3 regions of the Streptomyces sp. NPDC000404 genome follow, and region 1 is predicted to be linked to each of the others. Evidence: predicted binding sites of a transcription regulator. Region 1 holds the regulator's gene; each other region holds the start of a gene.
The links. The regulator HrcA, encoded in region 1, represses chaperone genes, less so after heat shock. The targets are predictions, from matches to a motif close to TTNGCACTCNGNNNNNCNGAGTGCNAA.
Positions count from the first base shown of each region.

Region 2: groES (co-chaperone GroES) is a predicted target of HrcA. The motif match lies at 2,759-2,785, and genes of this name have one in related genera.
Region 3: groL (chaperonin GroEL) is a predicted target of HrcA. The motif match lies at 3,731-3,757, and genes of this name have one in related genera.

Region 1 is NZ_JBEPDN010000024.1:9,468-15,225, forward strand. Features, by position in the region: gene ABT345_RS32965 (OsmC family protein) at 1-318, shown strand, start outside; gene ABT345_RS32970 (16S rRNA (uracil(1498)-N(3))-methyltransferase) at 379-1,122, opposite strand; gene ABT345_RS32975 (nitronate monooxygenase) at 1,119-2,213, opposite strand; gene dnaJ (molecular chaperone DnaJ) at 2,423-3,559, opposite strand; gene hrcA (heat-inducible transcriptional repressor HrcA) at 3,560-4,576, opposite strand; gene ABT345_RS32990 (MBL fold metallo-hydrolase) at 4,760-5,482, shown strand; gene ABT345_RS32995 (DUF3097 domain-containing protein) at 5,534-5,758, shown strand, end outside.
Region 2 is NZ_JBEPDN010000003.1:203,695-209,452, forward strand. Features, by position in the region: gene ABT345_RS06850 (polysaccharide deacetylase family protein) at 36-986, shown strand; gene ABT345_RS06855 (FtsW/RodA/SpoVE family cell cycle protein) at 1,054-2,490, opposite strand; gene groES (co-chaperone GroES) at 2,932-3,240, shown strand; gene groL (chaperonin GroEL) at 3,344-4,969, shown strand; gene ABT345_RS06870 (hypothetical protein) at 5,125-5,460, opposite strand.
Region 3 is NZ_JBEPDN010000016.1:156,534-162,291, reverse strand. Features, by position in the region: gene ABT345_RS28430 (alpha/beta hydrolase) at 1-1,750, shown strand, start outside; gene groL (chaperonin GroEL) at 1,916-3,541, opposite strand; gene ABT345_RS28420 (cold-shock protein) at 3,919-4,125, opposite strand; gene ABT345_RS28415 (MoaD/ThiS family protein) at 4,618-4,896, opposite strand; gene thrC (threonine synthase) at 5,013-5,758, opposite strand, start outside.

The DNA.
Region 1 (5,758 bases):
GCCCGCGCCGAGCAGCCGAACGGCGTCACCAGCCCGGAGGAGCTGATCGCCGCCGCCCACTCCGCCTGCTACTCCATGGCCTTCTCGCACGGCCTGGCGGGACAGGGCTACACCGTCGAGGACGTCGACACCCGGGCCGATGTGACCTTCCAGCCGGGCGAGGGCATCACCGCCATCGCGCTGACCGTCAAGGCGCGCGTCCCGGGCCTGTCGCAGGAGGACTTCCAGGCGGCGGCGCAGGACGCCAAGGCCAACTGCCCGGTCAGCCAGGCGCTGAAGGGCGTCAAGAACATCACCCTCACCGCCGAACTGGTCTGACCCATGCGGACGGGCCGGACCCGCGGCACCACCGCCCGCGCCGCCCGGCCCGTCCGCCCGTCAGCTCCAGCGGCCGGTGCGCCCCAGCAGCAGCGCCGTCGCGGCGGTACCCGCCGTGGAGGTGCGCAGCACCGTCGGGCCCAGGCGGTACGGAGCGGCGCCCGCCGCCGCGAACGCGGCCAGCTCGTCCGGCGCGACCCCGCCCTCGGGGCCGACGACCAGCACCACCGAACCGGACGCGGGCAGCTCGGCGGTGGCCAGCGGGGTGGCGCCCTCCTCGTGCAGCACGGCCGCGAAATCAGCCGCCGCCAGCAGCTCGGCCACCTGCTTGGTGGTGTGCGCCTCGCCCACCTCGGGGAAGGTCAGCCGCCGCGACTGCTTCCCGGCCTCCCGGGCCGTCGCCCGCCACTTGGCCAGCGACTTCGCGGCCCGCTCACCGCGCCACTGGGTGACACACCGCGACGCCGCCCAGGGGATGACGGCATCGACGCCGGTCTCGGTCATCGTCTCCACGGCCAGCTCGCCGCGGTCGCCCTTGGGCAGCGCCTGGACGACGGTGATCCGCACCGGCGGCGCGGGCTCCGTCCGCACCTCGGCCACCGCGACGGTCAGCCGGTCCTTGCCCTCGGCCGCCGCGACCGTGCCGTACGCGCCGGTCCCGGCGCCGTCGGTCAGCACCACGTCCTCACCGGCCCGCAGCCGCCGCACCGACACCGCGTGCCGGCCCTCGGGACCGTCCAGCACCAGCGTGCCGCCGGGCCGCGCGCCCGCCAGCGAATCCACCACGAAAACCGGCGCCGTCATCTCTCGTCCCTCATCTTGCGACCGTTCAACTTCTCGTATGCCGCGTCCAGTTCGGACGCCAGCAGCGCCACCAGCTCACCAGCGGGCAGCTCCCGCGCCAACCGGTGCCCCTGCCCGGCCCACAGCGCCATGCCCTGGGTGTCACCCGCCCGCGCGGCCGCCTTCCGCAGCCCGGCGGTCAGATGGTGCACGGCCGGATAGGCGGCCGGGGCGTACGGGCCGTGCTCCCGCAGGAAGCGGTTGGCCAGGCCCCGGGCCGGGCGTCCGGTGAAGGCGCGGGTCAGCTCGGTGCGGGTGAACAGCGGGTCGGTCAGCGCCTGCTTGTGCAGCGGGTGCGCACCGGATTCGGGGGTCGCCAGGAAGGCGGTGCCCAGCTGGGCCGCCTCGGCACCGGCGGCGAGCACCGCGGCGATCTGCGCGCCGCGCATCAGCCCGCCGGCGGCGATGACCGGCAGCCGCACCGCCTCGCGGACCTGCGCGATCAGCGTCAGCAGACCGAGCGGGGCGCCGGTGCCGTCGGCGTGCGGATCGTCCCGGTGGGTGCCCTGGTGGCCGCCCGCCTCGGCGCCCTGCGCACACACCGCGTCGGCACCCGCCGCCTGCGCCGCCCGCGCCTCGTCCGGCGTGGTGACCGTGACGACGGTGTACGTACCGACCGCGGCGAGCGAGGCGAGCACCGCGGGCGAGGGGCAGCCGAAGTGGAACGACACCACCGGCACCGGGTCCTCGCGCAGCACCGCCAGCTTCGCCTCGTAGCCGTCGTCCGAGCCGCCGTACGGATCGACCTCGCCGAGCCCGGTCTCGTACCACGCGGCCTCGCCGGCCAGCTGATCGCGGTAGACCTCGACGGCGGCCGTGTTGGCGAGTTCGGGCTGCGGGAGGAAGAGGTTGACGCCGAAGGGACGGCCGGTCAGTCCGCGCAGCCGCTTGATCTCCTGGTACATGCCGTCGGCGGTCTTGAGCCCGCCGGCGAGGAAGCCGAGCCCGCCGGCCTCACCGACGGCGGCGACCAGCTCCGGACCGGAACCGCCGCCGGCCATCGGCGCCTGCACGATCGGATGACGGCAAAGAGCGGTCAGCGCGGTGGACATGGCCACATCGTGTCATGCCCCGCGCACCGCACCGAAACGGGCGGAGCCGCCCGCCGCGACGGACGAGCGGGACCGGCCACCGGCCGCCAAACGCGTGTGGGGCCCGGGGAAAATCCCCGGGCCCCACACGCGTAGATCTATGGATCGCCTACCGCCCGTCGGCCGTGCCGCCCCGGGGGACACCCCCCGGACCCCCGGCCGATACGCGCCTACCGCCCGTTGAAGGCATCCTTCAGGCGGGAGAAGAGCCCCTGCTGCCCCGGCTGAAACTGGCCCGTGGGGCGTTCTTCACCACGGAGCTTGGCCAGCCGCCGCAGCAGCTCTTCCTGCTCGGGATCGAGCTTGGAGGGGGTCTGGACCTCGACGTGGACGATCAGGTCGCCGCGGCCGTTGCCCCGCAGATGGGTCACGCCGCGCTGGTGCAGCGGGATCGACTGACCGGACTGGGTGCCGGGCCGGACGTCGATCTCCTCCATGCCGTCCAGCGTCTCCAGCGGACACTTCGTGCCCAGCGCCGCCGCGGTCATCGGGATGGTGACCGTGCAGTGGAGATCGTCGCCGCGCCGCTGGAAAACGGGGTGCGGCTGCTCGTGGATCTCGACGTAGAGGTCGCCGGCGGGACCGCCGCCGGGGCCGACCTCGCCCTCGCCCGCCAGCTGGATGCGGGTGCCGTTGTCGACGCCCGCCGGGATCTTGACGGTCAGCGTGCGGCGCGAGCGGATGCGGCCGTCGCCGGCGCACTCCGGGCACGGCGTCGGCACGACCGTACCGAAGCCCTGACACTGCGGACACGGCCGCGACGTCATGACCTGGCCGAGGAAGGACCGCGTGACCTGCGAGACCTCACCGCGGCCGCGGCACATGTCGCAGGTCTGCGCGGAGGTGCCGGGGGCCGCGCCCTCACCGGTGCAGGTGGTGCACACGATGGCGGTGTCGACCTGGATCTCCTTGGTCGTCCCGAAGGCCGCCTCGTCCAGCTCGACATCGAGACGGATCATCGCGTCCTGGCCGCGCCGCGTCCGCGAGCGCGGACCGCGCTGCGAGGAGGCGCCGAAGAACGCGTCCATGATGTCGGAGAAGTTGCCGAAGCCGGCGCCGAAGCCACCGGCCCCGCCACCGCCGCCGGCCTGCGAGAGCGGGTCGCCACCGAGGTCGTAGACCTGCTTCTTCTGCGGGTCCGACAGCACCTCGTAAGCGGCGTTGATCTCCTTGAACCGCTCCTGGGTCTTCGGATCCGGGTTCACATCCGGGTGCAGCTCACGCGCCAGCCGCCGGAAAGCCTTCTTGATCTGGTCCTGCGAGGCGTCGCGGCCGACACCGAGGACCGTGTAATAGTCCGTGGCCACTTACGACTCCGCCAGGATCTGTCCGACGTAACGTGCCACTGCGCGTACCGCTCCCATCGTTCCGGGGTAGTCCATGCGGGTCGGTCCGACCACGCCGAGTTTGGCGACTGCCTCGTCGCCCGAACCGTAGCCGACCGCAACCACCGACGTGGACGCAAGTCCTTCATGGGCATTCTCATGCCCGATTCGTACGGTCATGCCCGAGTCCTTGGCCTCCCCGAGCAGTTTGAGCAGCACCACATGCTCCTCAAGGGCCTCCAGCACCGGCCGGATCGTCAGCGGGAAGTCGTGCCCGAAGCGGGTGAGATTGGCGGTACCGCCGATCACCAACCGCTCCTCGGTCTCCTCCACCAACGTCTCCAGCAGCACCGACAGCACCGTCGAGACCGTGCCGCGGTCCTCCTGCTCGAAGGAGTCCGGAAGATCCTGCACCAATTGCGGCACATCCGCGAACCGGCGCCCCACGACCCGGCTGTTGAGCCGGGCCCGCAGATCCGCCAGCGACGCCTCGCCGAACGGCCCCTGACAGTCGATCAGCCGCTGTTCGACGCGCCCGGTGTCGGTGATCAGGACGAGCATCAGCCGCGCCGGGGCCAGCGCCAGCAGCTCGACATGGCGGACGGTGGACCGCGTCAGCGACGGGTACTGCACCACCGCGACCTGCCGGGTCAGCTGCGCCAGCAGCCGGACCGTGCGGCCCACGACGTCGTCCAGATCGACCGCGCCGTCCAGGAAGTTCTGGATCGCGCGGCGCTCCGGGCTGGAGAGCGGCTTGACGCCGGCGAGCTTGTCGACGAAGAGGCGGTAGCCCTTGTCGGTGGGGATCCGGCCCGCGCTGGTGTGCGGCTGGGCGATGAATCCTTCTTCCTCCAGGACCGCCATGTCGTTACGGACCGTGGCCGGGGAGACGCCGAGCCGATGGCGCTCGGTCAGCGCCTTCGAGCCGACCGGCTCCTCCGTGCCGACATAGTCCTGGACGATGGCACGCAGCACCTCCAGCCTGCGTTCACTGAGCACCGTGCACACCTCCAGTCCCGCCGTCCTCCGGCTTCCTCGCCTGGCACTCCACCGGTCCGAGTGCCAGTACCGCTCCAGTGTACGGCCGGGTCGCACCGGCGGGGCAAGGGTCTCGCGTGCGACACCGGCCACTCCCCCGTCATCCACCGGGCGACGCCACCGCGCTACCGATAGCGTCTCGGCATGCGTACGACGTGGGAAGAGGCGGGCTGGGAACGGCTCGGCGACGGCATCGCCCGCCGCCGGATGCCGGGCTGGGACGAGACGGTGGGCGCCGTCGCGGGGTCGGACGGGGTGCTGCTCGTCGACACCGGCGCCACCCTGCGCGACGGCGCCGAACTGCGGCTCGCCGTCCGCCGGGTGCTGGGCCGTGACGTGACGCACATCGCGCTGACCCATCCGCACTTCGACCACGTCCTGGGCACCGCCGCCTTCGCCGGGGTGCAGGTCTTCGCCGCCGCCGGGGCGGCCGAGCTGATGGCCCGCGGGCGGGAGGCGCTGCGGGAGGACGCGGTGCGCCACGGCGTCGACCCGAACGCCGCCACCGACGCCGCCGACATCCTGGTGCTGCCGCACCACGGCGTGCACGGCGAGCTGACCGTCGACCTCGGCGACCGGCAGGTGCTGCTCGCCAACGTCGGCCCCGGCCACACCGCGCACGACCTCGCGGTCCTCGTCCCGGGCCGGGGCGCGGGGCCCGAGATCGTCTTCTGCGGCGATCTGGTCGAGGAGTCCGGCGAACCGTCCGCCGGGCCCGACGCCCTCGGCCGGCAGTGGCCCGCCGCCCTGGACCGGCTGCTGGCGCTGGGCGGCGAGGAGGCGCGGTACGTCCCCGGGCACGGCGCCGTGGTCGGCGCCGCCTTCGTCCGCGCCCAGCGCGACGCGCTCGCCGCCCGCTTCGCCTGAGCCGCCCGTATCCGTCACCCGACCCGTCACAGAACAGGCACAACCGACACCATGCAGAGCAAGCGCTACAGCCCCGACCTCACCCCGCCGTGGAAGAAGCAGCGGCCCGCGCCCGAGGTGGCGGCGGAGAAGGACCTGGTGGTCGAGGAGGTGACCACGGGGTTCTGCGGGGCGGTGATCCGCTGCGAGAAGTCGGCGCAGGGGCCGACGGTCACCCTGGAGGACCGGTTCGGCAAGCACCGCGTCTTCCCGATGGAGCCGCGCGGCTTCCTGCTG
Region 2 (5,758 bases), on a different contig from region 1:
CGGCACGTCGGAAGGCGCTGCCACTATCCGGCGTTATGCAGCTAATCAGACTTTTCTCGCACTCCGGGTGTCCCGGACCGGGCCGCCCGACGGCGCGCCGGACACGCACCCTGGCCGCCTTCGGCGCCCTGAGCCTGCTCGCCGTCGGCTGCTCCGCCGCCGCGACGCCCTCGCCCCAGGACAACGCCCCCGCCCACGGCCGCCCCGCCGTGGCCCCCGCCGCCCGAGCCCTGCTCACCCAGGCCAAGCTGATCGAGCGGGCCCAGGCCCGCCGCGACGCCGTGGCCGCCCGCTGGGGCCTCGACGAGGCACCGCTGGAGCCCCCCGAGCCGCCCGCCGCCAAACCCCGCATCGCCACCGAGCCGGTCTTCGCCCGCGGCGACGGACCGGACCTCCCCGTCGCCCTCTCCCGCGTCCCGACCGACCGGAAGATCGTCTTCCTGACGCTGGACGACGGCTACGACAAGGACCCCGAGTTCCTCCGGATGGCCAAGGAGCTGAACGTCCCCTACAGCGCCTTCCTCAGCGACTACCTCGCCAAGGCGGGCAAGGGCTACGGCTTCTTCCGCACCGTCCAGCAGCAGGGCAACGGCGTGCACAACCACACGCTCCACCACCCCTACCTGCCGGGCCTGAGCGACGCCGAGCAGCGCAAGGAGATCTGCGGGCAACAGGAGAACCTCACCCGCGAGATGGGCCGCACCCCGCGGCTCTTCCGGCCGCCCTACGGCGACTACACCCACGAGACCCTGAAGATCGCCGCGTCCTGCGGCATCTCCGTCGTCCCGCTGTGGGCCGAGGAGTTCTTCCCCGACCGCGTCGACTACAGCCGCGGCGACGGGAAGCTGCACCCCGGCGACATCATCCTCAGCCACTTCCGCGGCCGCGACGACTGGCGGGCGACCATGCCCGACCTGCTCCGCAACGTCCTGCGCACCGCCACCGAGCAGGGCTTCGCCGTCGCCCGTCTGGAGGACTACGTCTGAGCCGCCGCCCGCCCGCTGCGTACGGGCATCCGTCAGCGGCGTGGCCGGGGCGCGCCGGCGCCGGCCGTCAGCTCCTCGGTGAACCGGCGCGCGGCGCGGGCAGTGCGCGCCGCGCCGCGCGCCGCCGGGTGCGCCGCGCGAAGGCGCCCACCGGCTCCCGGCGGCGCTGCGCCGCATCGCTGATCCGCAGCAGCACGGCGACCATCATCCAGTTCGCCACCAGCGACGATCCGCCCTTGGCAAGGAACGGCAGCGCCTTGCCGGTCAGCGGGATCAGCCCCGTCACACCGCCGGCGACCACGAAGACCTGGAGCACCAGCGCGCCCGACAGCCCCACGGCGAGCAGCTTGCCGAACGGGTCGCGGGCGCTCACCCCGACCCGGAATCCGCGCTGGGCGAGCAGCGTGTAGAGCAGCAGAACGGCCATCACCCCGGCCATGCCCAGCTCCTCGCCGACGGTGGTGAGGATGAAGTCGCTGTTGCCCGCGAACCCGACCAGTTCGGGGTGGCCCTGGCCGAGACCGGTGCCGCCGACGCCGCCGCTGCCGAAGCTGAACAGCGACTCCGCCGACTGCGCCGAGATCAGCCCCGGCGGCCGCTTCTCCAGCGGCAGGAAGATGTCCATCGGGTGCAGCCAGGCCATCACCCGGCCCTTGACGTGCGGCTCCGCCGACCCCACGACCGCCGCGCCGACCGCCGCCATCAGCAGGCCGCACACCACCCAGCCGGTCCGCTCGGTGGCCATGTACAGCATGATCACGAAGACGCCGAAGAAGATCAGCGACGTCCCCAGATCGCGTTCGAAGACCAGCACCAGCAGGCTGATGATCCAGATCGTGAAGATCGGCCCGAGCTGGCGTCCGGGCGGCAGCTGCACGCCCATCACCCGCCGCCCGGCCAGCGCCAGCGCATTGCGGTTCACCGTCAGATACCCGGCGAAGAACACCACGATCATCAGCTTCACGAACTCGCCGGGCTGCAACGACAGCGGCCCGAGCAGAATCCACCGCTTGGCGCCGAACTGGTCCGCGCCGAAGAACGCCGGCGCCATCAGCAGCACCAGCCCGACCGCCATCGTCAGATACACGTAGCGCTGCAGCACCCGGTGGTCGCGGAGCAGCAGCAGGATCCCCACGCAGACCGTCACCCCCAGCCCCGTCCACACCAGCTGCCCGGTGGCCGCCTGCGCGGTCTGCAGCCGCGGCAGCCGTTCGTAGGTGATGTCGAGGCGGTTGAGCAGGACGAGGCCGATGCCGGTGAGCAGGGTGGCCAGCGGGAGGATCAGCGGGTCGGCGCGCTCGGCGACGCGGCGCACGACCAGATGCGGCACGAGCGCGATCAGTGCCATCGCGGCGGTGAACCACGGCATCCCGTCGGGCAGCCGCCCCTCCATCGACAGCCCGGTGTAGGCGTAGCCGCCGACGGTGATCAGGACGGCGAGGGCGAGCATCCAGGCCTCGGTCCGGCGTCGGTCCGGCGCCTGGGCGAGCGCGGCGAACGTCATCGTCCGCTCGACGTCGCTCTCCTCCCGCGCGGCACGCGCCGCACTCCTCGCTCCTCGCACCTGTCTCCTCCGTCGTCCGCAAGCTGCCCGCCCCGGTGGCCGGCCCGGCAACCTTGAGGGAAGACCGAGGCCCGGGGCGCCGGGTTGCGACGACGGCCCCTGATGTGTCCGGTTCGGCACGGTATCCGGCCGGGACGGTGCAGGGTATGGCTCCGCCGGAGTCTCCACCCGCGGGCCGCCCGTGTCCGGCGACCCGTTCACGGCTCGACTGGCACTCCACTTGACCGAGTGCTAACCGCGTCATAGTGTCGGCGTTGGCACTCTCCGAAGGGGAGTGCTAAGCACGGCGATGGGCTGGTCCGGCACCCGCGACGACGGATCCAACTGCTCGCCACCTCAGACAGTTAACCCCGTGAGATCTCCGAAGGGGGAGGTCGGATCGTGACGACCGCCAGCACCAAGGTTGCCATCAAGCCGCTTGAGGACCGCATTGTGGTCCAGCCGCTCGACGCCGAGCAGACCACGGCCTCTGGCCTGGTCATCCCGGACACTGCCAAGGAGAAGCCCCAGGAGGGCGTCGTCCTGGCCGTCGGTCCGGGTCGCTTCGAGGAGGGCAACCGTCTTCCGCTCGACGTTTCCGTCGGCGACGTCGTGCTCTACAGCAAGTACGGCGGCACCGAGGTGAAGTACAACGGCGAGGAGTACCTCGTCCTCTCGGCTCGCGACGTTCTCGCGATCGTCGAGAAGTAAGTCACCCAGCATTCTGCTGTGATCTGCGCCCCTGGTTCCCGCGTCCAAGCACCGGGGCAGGGGCGCAGTTCGTTGAGAGCACGACGTTAAGGACACGTAACTCATGGCGAAGATCCTGAAGTTCGACGAGGACGCCCGTCGCGCCCTGGAGCGCGGCGTCAACAAGCTCGCCGACACGGTCAAGGTGACGATCGGCCCCAAGGGCCGCAACGTCGTCATCGACAAGAAGTTCGGCGCGCCGACCATCACCAACGACGGTGTCACCATCGCGCGTGAGGTCGAGGTCGACGACCCCTACGAGAACCTCGGCGCCCAGCTGGTGAAGGAGGTGGCGACCAAGACCAACGACATCGCTGGTGACGGCACCACCACCGCCACCGTGCTGGCCCAGGCGCTGGTCCGCGAGGGTCTGCGCAACGTCGCCGCCGGCGCCTCCCCCGCCGCCCTGAAGAAGGGCATCGACGCCGCCGTCAAGGCCGTCTCCGACGACCTGCTCGCGACCGCGCGTCCGATCGAGGACAAGACCGACATCGCCGCCGTCGCGGCCCTGTCCGCCCAGGACAAGCAGGTCGGCGAGCTGATCGCCGAGGCGATGGACAAGGTCGGCAAGGACGGTGTCATCACCGTCGAGGAGTCCAACACCTTCGGCCTGGAGCTGGACTTCACCGAGGGCATGGCCTTCGACAAGGGCTACCTCTCGCCCTACATGGTCACCGACCAGGAGCGGATGGAAGCGGTCCTGGAGGACCCGTACATCCTCATCCACCAGGGCAAGATCGCCTCGATCCAGGACCTGCTCCCGCTGCTGGAGAAGGTCATCCAGGCGGGTGGCTCCAAGCCGCTGCTGATCATCGCCGAGGACGTCGAGGGCGAGGCCCTGTCGACCCTGGTCGTGAACAAGATCCGCGGCACCTTCAACGCCGTCGCCGTCAAGGCGCCCGGCTTCGGCGACCGCCGCAAGGCGATGCTCGGCGACATGGCCACCCTCACCGGTGCCACCGTCATCGCCGAGGAGGTCGGCCTCAAGCTCGACCAGGCCGGTCTGGACGTGCTGGGCACCGCCCGCCGCGTGACCGTCACCAAGGACGACACCACCATCGTCGACGGTGGCGGCAACTCCGAGGACGTCGTCGGCCGCGTCAACCAGATCAAGGCCGAGATCGAGACCACCGACTCGGACTGGGACCGCGAGAAGCTCCAGGAGCGCCTCGCCAAGCTCGCCGGCGGCGTCTGCGTCATCCGCGTGGGCGCGGCCACCGAGGTCGAGCTCAAGGAGAAGAAGCACCGCCTGGAGGACGCCATCTCCGCGACCCGCGCCGCGGTCGAGGAGGGCATCGTCTCCGGTGGTGGCTCCGCGCTCGTCCACGCCGCCAAGGTGCTGGAGGGCGGCCTGGGCAAGGAGGGCGACGAGGCCACCGGTGTCGCCGTCGTCCGCCGCGCCGCCGTCGAGCCGCTGCGCTGGATCGCGGAGAACGCCGGCCTCGAGGGCTACGTCATCACCTCGAAGGTCGCCGAGCAGGACAAGGGCCAGGGCTTCAACGCCGCCACCGGCGAGTACGGCGACCTGGTCAAGGCCGGCGTCATCGACCCGGTGAAGGTCACCCGCTCCGCCCTGGAGAACGCCGCCTCCATCGCCTCGCTGCTCCTCACGACCGAGACCCTGGTCGTCGAGAAGCCCGCCGAGGAGGAGCCCGCCGAGGCCGGCCACGGCCACGGCCACGCCCACTGACCCGGCCTTTCAGCAGGCCGCGCCGGTAGCGCGCTGTACGAGGCCCGGTCCCCGATGGGGGGCCGGGCCTCGTGGCGTGTGCGGGGGCCTGTCCGGGGCCGTGTCCGGCCGTGCCCGGTGTCAGGCGGCGGACGGAGCGCCGCCCGTGCCCGGCGTCAGGCCGCGGACGGAGCGCCGTCCCCGCCGCCGTCGTCCTCGCCCTCTGTCCTCTGCTGCAACCGGGCGCCCCGGCTCTCCGACACCCGGTGCACTTCGGTCAGGGCGGCGTTCAAGTCGTAGGCCAGCAGGTGGATCTCGCCGGGCGTCCACGCACAGGCGGCGAGAACGCGCCGGGCCTCCCCGATGAGAACGGCCGCCGACTCCATCTGCTCCGCCTCCATCCGGTCGGCCAGCCGCGAGACGTACCCGGTCCCGGTGCCGCCGATCAGGTAGCACGGCTTCCCGTCGGGGCTGGCCCACGGCAGCAGCCGCGCGTGATCCATGGCATTCATCGCGCCGTCACCGCCATCCCGCTGAGCAGGTCGGCCCCGACGGCACCACACGCGGCCGACCAGAGCTGGCGCCGCCGTACGCGGTGCTCCGGCCGTCGTTCCGAGGGCGTGAGGACATAGGGACGTACGAGGGGGACGTCCTCGCCTTGCGGTGCGGGGACGGACACAAACGCCGGACGCGCGGTCGGCGCCCCGGCCTGGCGTTCAACGGGGCGTGGGCCTGCGGCCCGGTGGCAGCCCTGGGCGGGCAGCAGCCGGATCAGCAGCGATTCGAAGATCGTTCGGATGATGCGAAGCA
Region 3 (5,758 bases), on a different contig from region 1:
GGAGCGGACCGACGGCGGGCTCGCCGGAACCCACTTCCTGCTGGTGGCAGGCGAATTCGTCGGCGGCTGGGTGTGGGAGGAGACGGCGGAGCAACTGCGGGCGGCGGGCGCGGGGGCGGGCGCGGTCATGCTCGCGGGGGCGCACGGGGACGGGCCCGCGCCGGATCTGGCAGCACACATCGAGGAGGTGGTGCGGGCGATCGATGGGGTATCGGGAGACGGGCCGACCGGGCGCGGAGCGGCCTCCGGGGCCGGTGAGGTTGCCGGTAGCACCTCCGGTTCCGCCGAGGCGGCCGGGTGCGGGGACTCGGGCGGTTCGTGCGGCGCGCCCAGGCCCGGTGACGTGCCCCGTTCCGCCGGCACGACCGCCACCGCCCCGGACATCGTCCTCGTCGGCCACGGCTACGGCCTGCACCCGGTCCTGGGCGCCGCCGACCGGCGGCCGGACCGCGTGGCGCGGATCATCGCCCTGGACACGGCCCCGCCACAGAACGGCCTCCCGGCCTGCGCCACCGTCCCCGACCAGGGCATACGACAGGAACTCGCGGCCCGGGCGAGCGCGGAGACGGCGGGCACAGGCGCGGCGCCCGGGGTCCGCGCGGAGGCGGCCGGACCCGGCGGCGGATCGCTCCCGGCGCCGGATTCGGCGGCCGAGTGGCGCCGCTGGGGCAGCACCGACGGCATCCCCGACGCGGCCCTGAACCGCCTGATCCGCAGCGCCGTCCCGCAACCACTCGGCACCCTCCTCCAGCCCCTGCACCTGACCGGCGCCGCCGACGCCGTCCCCACCACCGGCATCCTCTGCACCGACAACGGCGCGAGCATCGACCTCGTACAGATGCGGGTCGGCCTCGGCGACCCGGCGTTCGCGCCGCTCACCGCGCCCGGCGTGCGCTTCCTCGAACTGCCCACCGGCCACTGGCCGATGCTCTCCCGCCCGGACGCGCTCGCCGACGCCCTGCTGCGCGCGGCGGCGGGCGAGGGCCGCCGCCTCACCCCGCCGGGCAGCCAACCCCCGCCGCACCTGCGGCCGTTCCTCCTCGACGTACCCGAGGTGGAGCGCAAGCGGAACGAGACCGTCGATCTGTACCTCCCCGAGGGCGACGGGCCGCACCCGGCGATGATCTTCGTCCACGGCGGCCCGGTCCCCGAGGGCATCCGGCCGACGCCGCGCGACTGGCCGACGCTCACCGGATACGCCCGCCTCGCCGCGGCCCACGGCGCGATCGGCGTGACCTTCGACCACGGGCTGTACGACATCGACCGCTACCCGCGCGCCGCCGAGGACGTCGCGGCGGCCGTGGCCCGGGTCCGCGCCGACCCGCGGGTGGACGGCGACCGGATCGCGCTGTGGTTCTTCTCCGGCGGCGGACTGCTCGCCGCCGACTGGCTGAGCGCCCCGCCGCCGTGGCTGCGCTGCGTCGCCGCGAACTACCCGATCCTCGCACCGCTGCCCAACTGGGGCCTGGACGGCGACCGGTTCCGCCCGGCGGCGGCGGTCCGCGGCGCGGGCGCCCTGCCCCTCGTCGTGGTCCGGGCCGGCCGCGAACTGCCCGAGATCGCCGCCACCGTCACGGAGTTCCTGACCGCGGCCGAGGCCCACGGCGCCGCCCTGGAGGTGATCGACGTCCCCGAAGGCCACCACGGCTTCGAAACGGCCGACCACGACCCCGGCACCGACCTCGAAGCGCTCCGCACCGCCGTCCGCGCGGCGCTCCGCACCGTCCTGGGACACCTGACGGAACGGTAGACGGCGCCGGTCCACACGGCGTGTCCGGCGCCGGTCCACGCGCCCGGCCCCGGACACGCCGCAGGGGCGGCACCCCTCCGGAGAAATCCGGAGAAGGTGCCGCCCCTGCGAACCAGCGGACGGTGATCCGTCCGTCCCGCCGCGTGCGACGGAACGGGTCAGGGATCAGAAGTCCATGTCACCGCCGGGCATGCCGCCCGGAGCGCCCGCCGCGGCGGCCTTCTCCGGCTTGTCGGCGATGACGGCCTCGGTGGTGAGGAACAGCGCGGCGATGGAGGCGGCGTTCTGCAGCGCGGAACGGGTCACCTTCGCCGGGTCGATGATGCCCTCGGCGATCATGTCGACGTACTCGCCGGTGGCAGCGTTCAGACCGTGGCCGACGGCCAGGTTGCGCACCTTCTCCACGACAACGCCGCCCTCAAGGCCGCCGTTGACGGAGATCTGCTTCAGCGGGGCCTCCAGGGCCAGCTTCACAGCGGCGGCACCGGTGGCCTCGTCGCCCTCCAGCTCCAGCTTCTCGAAGACGCTGGAGGCCTGGAGCAGGGCGACGCCACCGCCGGCGACGATGCCCTCCTCGACGGCCGCCTTCGCGTTGCGAACGGCGTCCTCGATGCGGTGCTTGCGCTCCTTGAGCTCGACCTCGGTCGCGGCACCGGCCTTGATGACCGCAACACCGCCGGCGAGCTTCGCCAGGCGCTCCTGCAGCTTCTCGCGGTCGTAGTCGCTGTCCGAGTTCTCGATCTCGGCGCGGATCTGGTTGACGCGGCCCTGGACCTGGTCGCTGTCGCCGGCACCGTCGACGATGGTGGTCTCGTCCTTGGTGATGACGACCTTGCGGGCGCGGCCCAGCAGGTCGAGACCGGCGTTCTCCAGCTTGAGGCCGACCTCCTCGGAGATGACGGTGCCACCGGTGAGGATGGCGATGTCGCCGAGCATGGCCTTGCGGCGGTCACCGAAGCCCGGGGCCTTGACGGCGACGGACTTGAAGGTGCCACGGATCTTGTTGACGACCAGGGTCGACAGGGCCTCGCCCTCGACGTCCTCGGCGATGATCAGCAGCGGCTTGCCGGACTGCATGACCTTCTCCAGGAGCGGCAGCAGGTCCTTCACGTTGCCGATCTTGGAGTTGACGATCAGGATGTACGGGTCGTCGAGCGACGCCTCCATACGCTCCATGTCGGTGGCGAAGTACGCCGAGATGTAGCCCTTGTCGAAGCGCATACCCTCGGTGAGCTCCAGCTCCAGACCGAAGGTCTGGGACTCCTCGACGGTGATGACGCCTTCCTTGCCGACCTTGTCCATGGCCTCGGCGATCAGCTCGCCGATCTGGGTGTCGGCGGCGGAGATGGAGGCGGTCGAAGCGATCTGCTCCTTGGTCTCCACGTCCTTGGCCTGCTCCAGCAGGGCGGCGGAGACGGCCTCGACGGCGGTCTCGATGCCGCGCTTGAGGGCCATCGGGTTGGCGCCGGCGGCGACGTTGCGCAGACCCTCACGGACCAGCGCCTGGGCGAGGACGGTCGCGGTCGTCGTGCCGTCACCGGCGACGTCGTCCGTCTTCTTCGCGACCTCCTTGACCAGCTCGGCGCCGATCTTCTCGTACGGGTCCTCCAGCTCGATCTCCTTGGCGATGGACACACCATCGTTGGTGATCGTGGGGGCGCCCCACTTCTTCTCCAGGACGACGTTGCGACCCTTGGGGCCGAGGGTCACCTTGACGGCGTCGGCGAGCTGGTTCATACCGCGCTCAAGGCCGCGCCGCGCCTCCTCGTCGAACGCGATGATCTTGGCCATGTGAAGTGGTCCTCCCAGGACGAAGGGGGCACCTCCCGCGCCTTTGGGGCGTGGAGGCTCTTTCCTCCGGACCGCGCTGGCGCCCGCGACGGACGGCCCACCGTTGGAGCGGTTCCTTCCCGCCCCGCCTGCGGACCTCACCGACGGTCCAAAACTGTCACTCTCACTCGGAGAGTGCTAACGCAATGATTAGCACTCGACCCCCTTGAGTGCAAGGCGCCTTCCGAAGGGAGGCTCGATGAGGGGTGGTGGTCGGGCGACGGGCGGGCGCAAGCGCCCTCCGCAAGGAGGGCACGTTGAGGGGGTGCCCCACACACAACAGGAGGCCCGCGCCCCCTACGGGGCGCGGGCCTCCTTGACGCGCAGTCGGTCGGCGCTCAGCCGGCCGCCAACTTGACCATGTCGGCCTGCGGCCCCTTCTGGCCCTGCGAGATCTCGAAATCGACCCGCTGGCCCTCCTCGAGGGTGCGGTAGCCGTCCATCTGGATCGCGCTGTAGTGGACGAAAACATCCGCACCACCGTCGACCGCGATGAAGCCGTACCCCTTCTCCGCGTTGAACCACTTGACGGTGCCCTGAGCCATGCCTAACTCCCCTATTACTGGCCCTTCGCAGGACCGCACTCCGCGGACCCGGGTCAGACCTCACCCCGCGAATGGCCCGTGGGGTGTGCGCCGGAACGCGTCGACCGCCGCCGAATGTATCCGCACCGGTGCCCAGCGCAACAGGTCAATCGGACGAGAATTCTGACGGCGCGAGAAGTGGCGATATGCGCAGAACTGGCCATATTCCCGGGCAACTCGGGCCGGGCATAAGGAGCTTAGGGCGCAAACACCGCACACACTTTGCACACAACTCATCGCGATCCCGGGGCGTTCAGAAGGCCGCCACACCGCGCTCGACGAGCAGAAGAAGGGGATCGGCGAAATGGTATCGCGTTTTGCAGGACTGTTTCACAACGCGGAATCGCCCCGTCCGGATATCCGGACGGGGCGATTATCGGTCAGCGGGAGAAAGGAATGGCGAGAACCATTCGCCATCGGGGCGGAACGGCTCCCCCGGTCCCGGTGCGGGCGTCAGCAGCCGCCGGCCACCGCCGGGATGATCGAGACGCCCGCACCGTCCGGCGTCGGCGTCTGGAGGCCCTGCTCGAAGCGGACGTCGTCGTCGTTGACGTAGACGTTCACGAAGCGCCGCAGCTTGCCCGCGTCGTCCAGCACCCGGGCGGCGATGCCCTGGTGGTTCTTCTCCAGGTCGGTGATGACCTCGGACAGCGTCGCGCCCTCGGCGCTGACCTCGGACGCGCCGCCGGTGTACGTACGGAGGATGGTGGGGATGCGGACCTTGACGCTCATGGGTTCTGCCTTCCAACGACTGCGGATACGTCTGCGGAACCGGCCGCCGCGCCCCGGGCGGGACGACGGCGGACGGACCGGATCGGCCGGTTTCCGGCCGGGGGAACGACCGGGGTTCAGCCGGCCAGACCGGCCGAGCGGAACGCGTCCAGGCTCGGGCGGATGGTGGCCGTGGGGCCGGTGGTCGGAGCGACGGCGTCAAGCGTCTTGAGGCCGTCGCCGGTGTTGAGGATGACGGTGGACAGGGTCGGATCGAGCAGGCCCGCTTCGATGAGCTTCTTGGTGACGCCGACGGTCACCCCGCCGGCGGTCTCCGCGAAGATGCCCTCCGTCCGCGCCAGCAGCTTGATCGCGTCCACGACCTGCTCGTCGTTGACATCCTCCACCGCGCCGCCCGTACGGCGTGCGATGTCGAGGACGTACGGCCCGTCGGCGGGGTTGCCGATCGCCAGGGACTTGGCGATGGTGTCCGGCTTCTGCGGGCGGACCACGTCGTGGCCGGCCTTGAACGCCGTCGACACCGGGGAGCAGCCCTCGGCCTGGGCGCCGTAGATCCTGTAGGGCCGGTCCTCGACGAGGCCGAGGGTGATCAGCTCCTTCAGTCCCTTGTCGATCTTGGTGAGCTGGGAGCCGGAGGCCACCGGGATGACGATCTGGTCCGGCAGCCGCCAGCCGAGCTGTTCGCAGATCTCGTACGCCAGCGTCTTGGAGCCCTCGCCGTAATAGGGGCGGAGGTTGACGTTGACGAAGCCCCAGCCCTCGCCGAGCGGGTCGCCGATCAGCTCGGAGCAGAAGCGGTTGACGTCGTCGTAGTTGCCCTCGATGCCGACGAGGTCGCCGCCGTAGACCGCGGCCATGACGA